DNA from 3 places in the Undibacterium sp. TC4M20W genome. Region 1 is predicted to be linked to each of the others. Evidence: predicted binding sites of a transcription regulator. Region 1 holds the regulator's gene; each other region holds the start of a gene.
The links. Region 1 encodes sigma-54, which starts transcription at its own class of promoters, with help from an activator protein. Its sites were predicted from a motif close to TGGCANGNAANCTGCTTT; they were not measured.

Region 1 (4,087 bases):
TTTTTGATTTTCTGCAGTTCCCATGTGTAGCCGCCGTTTGTGCAGTACAGAAAATGGATTAAGAAGAGCCGCTGTCTGAGCGGAGCGAGTTTCGGATCTTCCCATTTTTTGTACTGCACAAACGGGTACCCCGAAGGGGCGGCTACGCCTGGGTCGCCTTTCTTTGAATACTTACTTTGGCGACGCAAAGAAAGTATTTCGGCTGCCGGGCCGAGACCCGGCTTGTGTCCACGAAGGGCAAACGTTTTCATAAAGGTGCGGTATGTAACAAGCGTTGCGGCATACCACGAAAGCCACTGGATTCCAGCTAAAAGCACGCTGGAATGACGTTAACATGTGTACGGATTGTCGCAAGGCAATTCAGTTAATGATTGATGTAAATTGTTAACCTCAAAACCATTAACCCAACAAAAAGGACGCCTTTTAGCGTCCTTGTTTTGGATGTCCGTAACCCTGTTCAGGTAAGGACTGGGGTCTTATGAAGCCGATGCCGGATCAGGTATGTGCTTGATGGCGTCGTGCTGATGGTCTTGCATTTTATCTTTATGCTTGATGACCTGGCGATCAAGTTTATCTACCAGTGCATCGATTGCTGCATACAGATCATGCGCCAGGCTTTCAACGTGAATATCTTTACCGCTGATATGCAAATTGATGTCGGCTTTGTGTCGTTTTTCCTTTTCCCGGAGCTTGTCCACCGTCAGGATGACGGCGATATCAATGACCTGGTCGAAATGCCGCCTGATACGTTCTAGTTTGGTATGTACATATTCACGAATTGCAGGAGTTACTTCGACGTGATGTCCACTGATGGTGAGATTCATACTGTGCTCCTATAGTGATGTTGCTTGCTATAACGATACGCTCTCAGCATTTATTTGCCTTGAGCTAAATCATATATAGCAATTCAAACCGTGATTACAAGGACTGCTTACAAAGATTTACGCAAACTGACTGGGGGGATTTTGAGGGCTTCACGGTATTTGGCAACTGTCCGTCGGGCAATTACCATGCCCTGTTCACCCAGCATGTCTGCAATTTTGCTATCAGAGAGTGGGCTTTTCTGGTCTTCTGCTCCTATCAACTGCTTGATGAGTGCACGTATCGCGGTGGAAGATGCTTCACCCCCTGTTTCCGTCGCGACATGGCTGCCGAAAAAGTACTTCAACTCAAACATGCCATGTGGGGTCAACATGTATTTTTGGGTTGTTACACGCGAGATAGTGCTCTCGTGTAATCCTAGTGTATCAGCAATTTCGCGCAAAACAAGGGGGCGCATTGCAACAGCACCGTGGGTGAAAAAATTGCGTTGCCTTTCGACTATGGCTTGTGCAACGCGCAATATAGTCTCAAAACGTTGCCGCATATTCTTGATCAGCCAGCGGGCTTCCTGCAATTGCGCGCCCATGCCAGCCTCGCCACGGTTTTGCTTCATGATGTTGGCATACATGCTGCTTACCCGCAGCCTGGGCATGACATCCTGATTCAACATGACTTGCCAGCCGTTGCCGGATTTTCTGACGATCACATCGGGTACGACATAGTCCGATTCATCGGCAGCAAAGGCCAGGCCAGGTCGTGGTTTGCACAGGCGGATGATAGTTTGTGCATCGCGCAAATCTTCATCATCGCAATCGAAGATTTTCTTGAGTTTGGTGAAATCTCTTTGGGCAAATAAAGCCAGTTGCGTTTCAACAATTTGCAATGCCAGCCTGCGTGTGACGAAAGCAACTTTTGGCAGACGCCTGATTTGCAAGGCCAGACATTCAGACGGGCTGCGCGCACCGACACCAGCCGGGTCAAAGCTTTGCAACATGTTCAGCGCAAACGCCAGCTCTTCTGGTTCTACGCACAGTTCCAGTGGCAAACTGGCATGTATTTCATCTAATGTTTCGGTCAGGTAACCGTTATTGTCGATCGCATCGATCATCAACTCGACCAGGGCACGGTCACGCGGTTCGCGCAGGTTAAGACGCATCTGTTCCTGCAAGTGCTCACGCAGGGTGATATGGGCTGCACCGAGCTGCGGGCGGCCATCTTCATCATCGCCAGATTTGCTGCCATGCTGTACATCATCAAAGCCCCAGTCTTCTTCGCTGGAAGTGGTGCTGTCATTGCTGATGACGGTTTCTGCATCAGCGGCAGCCGGTTCTGCTGACCTGTCACTGTCTTCTCTTGCTGCCGGTGCTTCCATGCCAGCATCTGCAGAAGTACTGCTGGTATTGATGGCACCGTCAGCCAGCAGGCGTACGGCGTGATCGAGGGGATCATCGACACGTTCCAGCATGGGGTTATCAGTCAGCAGCGTCTCCAGCTCCTGATGCAATTCCAAAGTGGATAACTGCAATAATCGTATTGATTGCTGCAATTGCGGCGTTAAGGCCAGATGTTGTGAGGTACGTAGTTGCAGGCTTTGTTTCATGATGATTCCCGTCACATCCGGAAGTGTTCTCCGAGATAAACGCGACGTACAGATTCATTTTGTATGATGTCGTCAGGCTTGCCGCTGGCAAGTACCGCGCCCTGGTTGATGATATAGGCGTGATCGCAGATGCCCAGGGTTTCGCGTACATTATGATCGGTAATCAGCACGCCTATGCCGCGTTCCTTGAGGAAGCGCACAATGCGTTGAATTTCGATGACGGCGATAGGATCAACACCGGCAAAGGGCTCATCCAGCAAGACAAAGCGTGGGTTGGTCGCCAGTGCGCGGGCAATTTCGACGCGGCGGCGTTCACCGCCTGACAGTGACAGGGCCTGGCTTTCACGTATTTTTTCTATCTGCAAATCTGCCAGCAGGGCATTGAGCCTTTGCTCAATTTTCTTGGCACCGAGATATTTGCCTTCGCTGTCTTTTTGCAATTCGAGTACGGCGCGGATATTGTCTTCTACTGTCAGCTTGCGAAATACCGAAGCTTCCTGTGGCAGGTAAGACAAACCCAGTACGGCACGTTCATGGATAGGTAGTTGCGAAATATTCACGTCATCAATCGTGATATCTCCAGCATCTGAAGGTACCAGGCCAACGATCATGTAAAACGAGGTGGTCTTGCCTGCGCCATTCGGCCCCAGCAAACCCACCACCTCACCGCTTTTCAATAGCAGTGAGACATCGCGCACGACCTGGCGCGCGCCATAGCGCTTTTGCAAGCCCTTGACAAGCAAGGTGCTGCTTGACTGTGCAGTCATCTTATTTAGCCTGTTTTTCTGGTTTTGGTTGCAAGGTGATGGTGATATTGCCTGAGCCATCTACATGCTGGCCACTGGTCGAATTCGTGCCAACAAAAACATCATTCTTGCTGTCATAAGACAGGTACTCACCTTCCTGTTCCTGGGTGACGCGTTTGCCTTCGAGGTAGCGTACCTTGGCCTTGGAAATGAATTTGACGATTTCTGTACTCTGGTTGTATTCAGCACGGTCAGCTTCTCCATCTACCCACAGATCAGGGCCACCATCGCGCTTCTGGCGGAAGGTGACTTTGCGGCCACTGCCACCTGTCAGAACAACAAACTGATCGCCATTCGGGGCTTCGGTCACGACAGCACTCTCAGAAGTGACGGTCAGGGTGCCGCGCACCAGAGACACGCCCTTGGATAATCTGCTGACGCTGGCTTTGCCATCACTGATGCCATAACCGGCTTTGATGATGGTTTCTTTATTACTGTCGGCTTTTTCTGCATTTGCAGAAACACAGGCCAGGCCCAGGCAGGCCAGGCTGATCAAGCGTGTGACGCTAAATGATGTTTTGATCATGTGCATATTCGCTTTCTTGCTTATTTATTCCCGGTTTTGGGAGCTGGTTCACGTTTCTTGAGTTGAATGTAAACCTTGCTCAGCAATTCCAGGCCTTGGGTTGAATTATTGGCAATCATGCCAGTTGCAGTTGAATGCAGTTTGCCGGTCGTAATTGAAACCGGTTTGTCGGTTTTAACGATATCGTCATCCGGCAGGAGCAAAAGATAATCAGACTCCACACGCACGAATTGTGAACTCAGGCCCTCGGGCCTTTCCATGCTGACATTGTCATACAGGTGAACCATGTCATGCTCACGCTTGGGCGTGGTCAGCGATGATTTTTGCGATACA
Region 2 (4,087 bases), on a different contig from region 1:
AACCCAAGTCCATGTATGTGGAGAAATTCGAGAATGTGATCGTCGGCTGCGGCATCTATAAATAGTACTGCCGTGGATAAATTCAGGTGGCAATCAATTCCTGTAAAGGCCAGCGCGGCTTCACATTAAAGCCGTAATCCCTGGTCGCCAGACCGGGATTGTTTTTCAGGCGCATGGCACCGGCAAAGGCGATCATCGCGCCATTGTCGGTGCAAAACTCCAGCTCAGGGTAATACACCTGGAAACGCTTCTTCGCTGCTGCCGCATTCAGGGACGCGCGCAACTGCTGGTTGGCCCCAACACCACCAGCGATCACCAGACGCTTCAGGCCACTTTCCTTCATCGCGGTGACGCATTTGGCGGTCAGCACGGCGACGATGGCATCGACAAAACCACGCGCAATATTTGCCTTGTCCTGCTCACATATATTTGCCGGGTGGTTTTTAACAACCGTCAGTACCGCTGTCTTCAAACCAGAGAAACTGAAGTTCAAGTCCTTGGAGTGCAGCATGGGGCGCGGGAACTGGTAAGCCGCCGGGTCACCAAACTCTGCCATGCGCGAGATAGCCGGTCCGCCCGGATAAGACAAACCCAGCAATTTGGCTGACTTGTCAAAAGCCTCACCTGCCGCATCGTCCAGGGTTTCTCCCAATAGCTGGTAACGACCAACGCCATCCACCCGCATCAACTGGGTATGCCCGCCAGAGACCAGCAAGGCAACGAAGGGAAATTCGGGTGGCTGGCTGGCCAGCAGGGGAGACAGCAGGTGGCCTTCCAGATGATGGACACCGAGCACGGGCTTATCCAGTGCCATGCCCAGGCCACAGGCAACCGAAGCACCGACCAGCAAGGCACCAGCCAGGCCTGGTCCCTGGGTATAGGCAATCGCATCTATAGCTTGTTTTTCTGTGCCAGACTTAGTCAACACTTCGGTCAGCAGAGGCAGGGCGCGGCGTATATGGTCGCGTGACGCCAGTTCCGGCACGACCCCACCATATTCCTGGTGCATGGCGATTTGCGAATGCAGGGCATGCGCAAGCAGGCCGCGCTCTGTGTCATACAAGGCCAGGCCGGTTTCGTCACAGGAGGATTCAACGCCGAGAACTATCATATCTGTTTCTAAGTAAGGGAAAAGCAAGCGAATGACATAGGCATGGCAAGAATGCAAGCGATTGTCCACTTGTATTCCAGCGCAGGGATTGGTGTGATTCTTGCTATTGCTGGTAAACGTAATTATATCTGGCATGGGCCATCAATGCGCGGCAAAGCAAATACTGACGAAGCGACAACACCGGCAACACCAGCATCAACCAGTCTGCGGATTGTGGTGGTGAACACGGTCATCCAGCGCGAAGACGAGTTGCAGGAACACGCCCAGGCACAATTGGCCCGCTCACGCGCCTTGCGCATAGGCTTGCTGCAAGCGGGTTATAACATCATCGCCGTTATTCCTGGCGACATCTATATGAGCGAGCGCATCGCCCAGTTGCAGCCAGACATGATCATTATTGATGCCGAGTCTGATTCGCGTGATGTGCTGGAACATATGGTCATGCTGACCCGTGATGCGCCTCGCCCCATCGTTTTGTTTACTGAAGATGGCAACCAGTCGAATATGGCCGCCGCCATGGAAGCTGGCGTCTCGGCCTATGTAGTTGCCGGTTTGCAGTCTGAGCGCATCAAGCCTGTGCTGGATGTCGCCATGGCGCGCTTCAATGCAGATCAAAAGCTGCGTAGCGAATTATCCGATACCAAGGCCAAGCTGCAGGAACGCAAAACAATAGAACGTGCCAAGGGGCTGCTGATGGAGCGTCATCATCTTTCAGAAAACGAGGCCTATCAAAAAATGCGCAAGCAAGCCATGGAAAAAAACCTGAAGCTGGTGGATCTGGCGCAGCGCATGCTGGATGTGGTGGATTTGCTCGGTGGCTGAGCCAAGCTTGTGCATGCAAATGGTGCGTTGCGTCATTTGAGTGCGCAGCAACTGGTATTTTTAAGAGGATTTCGCTTCATAGTATTGGCATGAAGAGCCGAGTCCTTTAATTTAAGCTGGCACGGCAATTGCTGTAGCTAAAGAAAGTGCCAAAGCTGGCGCTTCAGAAAAAATGTGAGTCTGACTAACGGCGGTCACCTCACAAGACAAAGGTGTCTTTCCATCCGGTTTATCCGTGGTGGAACGACACCTTTTTTCATTATAGAAATCAATTTAGCTGGAGTGCAGACATGTCGAATCAGGAAACTTCTAATAATCTCATCAAGACGCAGGAAGAAAATGAACCTAATTTCAAACGTCGCAGTTTCTTGCAAACTGCCGCACTGGCAAGCGGGGCAGGCATCATGGGCTTGAGTACCGGTGGGGTATGGGCTGCGGGATCAGACAAGCCAGAAAAAGAAGAGGTGCACATAGGCTTCATTCCGCTGACTGATTGTGCTTCGGTGGTGATGGCATCGGTGCTGGGTTTTGATAAAAAATACGGTATCAAGATTATCCCAAGCAAAGAATCTTCCTGGGCCAGCGTGCGTGACAAACTCGTCAATGGCGAGCTGGATGCTGCCCATGTTTTATATGGCCTGATCTATGGTGTGCAGCTCGGGGTAGGCGGCAATAAAAAAGACATGGCCGTGCTGATGACGCTGAACAATAACGGCCAGGCGATTACCTTGTCGAAGAAGCTGGCAGAGAAGGGCGCTGTAGATGGCGCTGGCCTGGCCAAGCTCATGCAAAGCGACAAGCGAGAATACACTTTTGCCCAGACTTTCCCTACTGGCACCCATGCGATGTGGTTGTATTACTGGCTGGCTGCCCACGGTATCAACCCCATGAAAGATGCCAAGGTCATTACCGTACCACCACCGCAAATGGTGGCAAATATGCGGGTCGGTAATATGGATGGTTATTGCGTAGGTGAACCCTGGAACCATAGGGCGATTGCAGACGGCATAGGTATCACCGCGGCAACGACACAGGACATCTGGAAAGACCATCCAGAAAAAGTTTTGGGCACTACGTCTGAATTCGTACAGAAATATCCAAACACTGCGCGGGCAGTTGTGGCCGCGATTCTCGATGCCAGCCGCTGGATCGATGCGTCCCTGTCCAACAAGACCAAGATGGCAGAAACCATTGCCGATAAATCCTATGTGAATACTTCGGTCGATGTCATCAACCAGCGTATTTTGGGACGCTACCAGAATGGCCTGGGCAAGACTTGGGATGATCCTAACTACATGAAATTCTTTAATGACGGTGCAGTGAATTTCCCTTACCTGTCAGATGGCATGTGGTTCCTGACTCAGCACAAACGTTGGGGCTTGTTGAAAGCTGACCCGGATTACCTGGCGGTGGCAAAAGCGGTTAACCGCATCGATATCTACAAAGATGCTGCGACCATGGCCAAGGTATCTGTACCAAAAGACCCCATGCGCAGCAGCAAGTTCATGGACGGTACGGTCTGGGATGGCAAGAACCCGGCTGCCTACGCAGCTTCTTTCAAAATCAAGGCTTAAGGAGTTGTCATGAATACCTTGGTGCATAGTGCAATGTCTGCCGCAGGTGATACCAGCAGCGCAGCAACTACAGTGACGGAAGTTAACGTGGTAAAGGAAATCAAAACCAAAGCAGAAAAAAGACCACGCTCGTTCCGGCCATTTTTCCTGAGTGTGTTGCCGCCTTTATTTGGCATAGGCATGCTGATTTTGATCTGGGAAATCATCGCAATCAAGAACACGACTTTCCCTTCACCATGGGTGACTTTGCAGGAAGCCATCAAGGTGTTTTCTGATCCCTTTTATCAAAAGGGGCCAAATGACCAGGGTATAGGCTGGAATATTTTTGCCTCTCTCAAACGGGTCGCAGTTGGCTTTGGCCTGGCTGCAGCGGTAGGCATACCGCTGGGATTTTTGATAGGCCGTTTCAAGTTTTTGTCCGGTATGTTCAATCCCATTATCAGCCTGTTGAAGCCAGTCTCGCCACTGGCCTGGTTGCCCATAGGTTTGCTGGTATTCAAGTCGGCTCATCCGGCGGCGATATGGTCTATCTTCATCTGCTCCATCTGGCCTATGATCATTAACACCTCAATTGGTGTGC
Region 3 (4,087 bases), on a different contig from region 1:
GGATAAGTGGGGATGCCATTGCTACCTATGGTAGAACAGCTTGCCCATGCGCCTTCCATTTGATAGCAAAGCGAAATCGCATGCTTCAGACTCTGCAACTCTGAAATTGCCCCGGCTGCGCGCGTGCGTGACGTATAGTCAGAATATTGAGGAAGCGCAATTGCGGACAGAATGCCGATAATTGCCACGACTATCATCAATTCTATCAAGGTGAAACCGCGTTGTACCGTTTGCATAGATGTGATCATTTATTGTTACCGCGTATAAGAGTTGGTCGTTACTGAAGATAACATAGCATCATCAACAGAAACCAGATACTTTCCTTGATTATTCAGGCCATCTTCATAAGACGGGGTCAAATCATGTCTTAAATAAAAACAAGTACATTGTATAAACTGCACTTTCATGAGCTTCATACACACTTTTCTCTGACCTCGCCCGTTTAGCTCAGGCTTTACAAAGACTTGTCTGAACTTATTATGAGTGCATTTTTTGATCGCTAAAAAAAAAGCCCACCATAATAAAGTGGGCTTTTTTGACAATCAAACCAGCTATTATGGGCAGCCGCCTTGACCAGCTTTCAAACCACGGATTGGATCGCATACTGTGCCAGATGCTGTCCAGATCATGTTTGCTTGACCAGAAGACACTGTTGGTGTCAATGTCAGTGTCAAAGGAACACCAGCAGTTGTTGTTGCACCAGTTTGTGTTGCAGTGATGATACCCAGACCAGCTGCAGTTGGGATTACTGGCAGGAATTTAGTTGTAACTGGGAAAGATGGGATACCGTTAGAACCTGTAGTTGCACAGTTAGTCCATGCACCTTCATTTTGGTAGCAAATTGCCATTGCAGATTTCAGACTATCCAGTTCCGAAACCGCGCCAGCTGCACGAGTACGGGATGTGTAATCAGAATACTGAGGGATAGCGATCGCTGCCAGGATACCGATAATTGCAACAACAATCATCAATTCGATCAACGTAAAACCACGTTGCACGGTTTTCATATTTAATTTCATTTGTTGCCTCATTATAAAATTGAATCTTTAAAAAAAATTGTCCAGAGGTTCATAACAAAAAAAGCCCACAACAATGAAGTGGGCTTTTTTGACAATCAAACCAGCTATTATGGGCAGCCGCCTTGACCAGCTTTCAAACCACGGATTGGATCGCATACTGTGCCAGATGCTGTCCAGATCATGTTTGCTTGACCAGAAGAGATTGTTGGTGTCAATGTCAGCGTCAAAGGAACACCAGCAGTTGTAGTTGCACCAGTTTGTGTTGCAGTGATGATACCCAGACCAGCTGCAGTTGGGATTACTGGCAGGAATTTAGTTGTAACTGGGAAAGATGGGATACCGTTAGAACCTGTAGTTGCACAGTTAGTCCATGCACCTTCATTTTGGTAGCAAATTGCCATTGCAGATTTCAGACTATCCAGTTCCGAAACCGCGCCAGCTGCACGAGTACGGGATGTGTAATCAGAATACTGAGGGATAGCGATCGCTGCCAAGATACCGATAATTGCAACAACAATCATCAATTCGATCAGTGTAAAGCCGCGTTGCAGCTGTTTAGGGATAGCTTTCATTATGAACTCCAGGAAAAGTTGAAATCAGGGACTACGGTTCACATGTAGCAATCACCGTGCCAGTTTGTGTTTACTGCGCAACTTCGCATTTTCTTATGCATAAATCAGCGATTCCATAAGCCATTGATTAACTAGTGACGAAATGCGTCAACAATTGCAATTTAATCAATGCAAATATTTGTCAATGTTTGTGTAAGATCACAAAGACGACTGACAAGTCTGTCAGTCATGTAAAAAATTGTTTCAACACTTGATGAAAATATGAAAATTTTTTTACTTGGCAACTGCCTGACATATGTAGCGTAAGCGCAAGCACATGCGCAGTGGATGTGCAGCCAGGTCATCTGGCCCATCAAATGAAGCAAGGGAAGTTTTTCCAGGCAATTTCAAAGTCTGGCTTGTCCCTGCCCTGGTGGCTCAGGCAGGGACGAAATGAGTTCTAGTAGAAAATCACTGCCATTTTTGTCCCTGACAGCTCTATCATGTCAGCATGCTTGAGGGTATGAGGTTTGTCTTTGATGGACTGGGTATTGACGGTCGCAGCAGCATTACCCTCGACCTGTGCAATGACATATTCCTTGCCTTGCTGGGTAATCGCAATGACCTGGGTGCCAGGGCTGCCTATTGTAGTGACGGGCTTTACAAGATTGAGTTCCTTACCTGCATTAGGGCCAGTCATGACCTTGATCTTGGCTCTTGGCTTTTCAACTGCGGCCGGTTGCGCCTGGCCTGGCTCAGGCACAAAAGTCTGCTTGCCTGACTCTTCTACCTGGAAACGCAATTTGTATTTACCGATGTCGATGACATCATCGTGCTGCAACAAATGTTTTTTGACAGGCTGCGCATTGACCATGGTGCCATTGGTGCTACCAAGATCAAGTACAAAAGAGCCACTGGAAGAAGTATCAATTGCGGCATGCTGACCACTGACAGTCAGGTGATCAATGACGATATCATTACTGGGGCGCCGGCCTACGGTAAGGCGTGATTTGCTGATAGTGATTTCTTGCTGAACCAAACCATTAAAGGTGACGATAATTTTCGCCATAAATCTCTCATCAATTCATAATCCCCGACCTACCGGGTAAATGTTCTTTGTAACCAGGACTTGTTTTCTTCACTCACCAGCCTGAACAGGACTACGGAAATATTATCCAGCCCGCCCCTGTCCTTGGCAGCATCGATCAAGGCTTCGGCACAAGACTGAAGCTCAGACCCGTGCTGCCTGATCAAGGATTGGATTTCATCATGCCCGAGCATATCGGTCAATCCATCTGAACACATCAGATACAAATCTTCTTCTTCAGTATGGTGTGTATGCAACTCTGTATGCACTTCTTCCAGAGTCCCCACCGCCCTGGTGATCAGGTTCTTAATAGAAGAATAACGTGCTTCTTCTTCAGTCACCAGGCCTGCATTGATCTGTTCCTGCAATACCGAATGATCCTGCGTCAGACGTGTCAGCTCGCCCGCACGATAACGATAGGCGCGCGAATCACCGACGTGTGCTAGCAAAAGCTTGTCTTGCAAACAGCATGCCACCACCACGGTAGTGCCCATGCCTGCGCATTCTGGATTGGTCAGCGCTGTATACAAGACATTGCGATTGGCCTGCTCGATTGACTCTGTCATCCAGCGTGCCATCGCCAGCGGCCTTGGCCCCATGGACGGGAACCAGATGGCATCCATCTTGCTACATAAATATTCAGCAATGATTTGGGCGGTCATGGCGCTGGCGACTTCGCCCGCGTTATATCCCCCCATGCCATCGGCCAGGACCGCACAGCCATAGTCGGCACAAACGACGATGGCATCTTCGTTATGCGACCTGACCAAGCCCGTATCAGACAGGGCAGCAAATTCTAGTACACGCTGGTATGACATCAATAAATGTTGGGATACATCCTGAGGTGAATAAATTTATATGAAACAGATAATATTTTAGAATTATTTTTAAATTATTTTAATCAGGGCTTAAGCAAATATTCTCCTGACTTTGCCCGCACCGCCAGTAAACAGCTTACCTGGACACGACGCGTAACATATCATCATGTAGCGTCGATGGCATGACGCAGCCTGAAATTTTGCGTAAACCCTCTGTTTCTAGTGTGCAGAATTGCGTTCTTGCTCGCCCCTTCACTGATTATCGACGCAATACGCCGCATCATCAGGTAAGCAAATCAACTAAGCAAATCAGCTAAACAAAACATACCAAAACATACTGAATTCAATAGAGATTAACCACTGATGTTCAAGCTTAACATTAAGGAAATCTATTTGCACGGATATCCACCATAAACCCGGCCATAAATAAAAAAAGAGTCGCAAAATTTGCGACTCTTTTTCATCTACGACAGCTTTACAGCATTGAGCTTACAGCATGGCTTTCAACAAACGCGCCATCTCTGACGGGTTTTTAGTGGCCTTGATGCCGCATTCTTCCATGATGTCGAGCTTGGCTTGTGCAGTATCGGCACCACCAGAGATCAGCGCGCC

Region 2: a site for sigma-54 is predicted at 2,051-2,068, ahead of ACO0LL_RS15685 (CmpA/NrtA family ABC transporter substrate-binding protein). Genes of this name have one in related genera too.
Region 3: a site for sigma-54 is predicted at 1,636-1,653, ahead of ACO0LL_RS18380 (pilin). Genes of this name have one in related genera too.

The regions. Positions count from the first base shown of each region.
Region 1 is NZ_JBMPPI010000001.1:24,333-28,419, reverse strand. It holds gene hpf (ribosome hibernation-promoting factor, HPF/YfiA family) at 477-824, opposite strand; gene ACO0LL_RS00125 (RNA polymerase factor sigma-54) at 932-2,422, opposite strand; gene lptB (LPS export ABC transporter ATP-binding protein) at 2,434-3,189, opposite strand; gene ACO0LL_RS00115 (LptA/OstA family protein) at 3,191-3,754, opposite strand; gene lptC (LPS export ABC transporter periplasmic protein LptC) at 3,775-4,087, opposite strand, start outside.
Region 2 is NZ_JBMPPI010000012.1:7,968-12,054, forward strand. It holds gene ACO0LL_RS15670 (cache domain-containing protein) at 1-65, shown strand, start outside; gene tsaD (tRNA (adenosine(37)-N6)-threonylcarbamoyltransferase complex transferase subunit TsaD) at 83-1,111, opposite strand; gene ACO0LL_RS15680 (ANTAR domain-containing response regulator) at 1,256-1,933, shown strand; gene ACO0LL_RS15685 (CmpA/NrtA family ABC transporter substrate-binding protein) at 2,338-3,507, shown strand; gene ntrB (nitrate ABC transporter permease) at 3,517-4,087, shown strand, end outside.
Region 3 is NZ_JBMPPI010000015.1:118,039-122,125, reverse strand. It holds gene ACO0LL_RS18390 (pilin) at 1-236, opposite strand, end outside; gene ACO0LL_RS18385 (pilin) at 555-1,007, opposite strand; gene ACO0LL_RS18380 (pilin) at 1,127-1,591, opposite strand; gene ACO0LL_RS18375 (FHA domain-containing protein) at 2,031-2,639, opposite strand; gene ACO0LL_RS18370 (Stp1/IreP family PP2C-type Ser/Thr phosphatase) at 2,669-3,475, opposite strand; gene sucD (succinate--CoA ligase subunit alpha) at 3,965-4,087, opposite strand, start outside.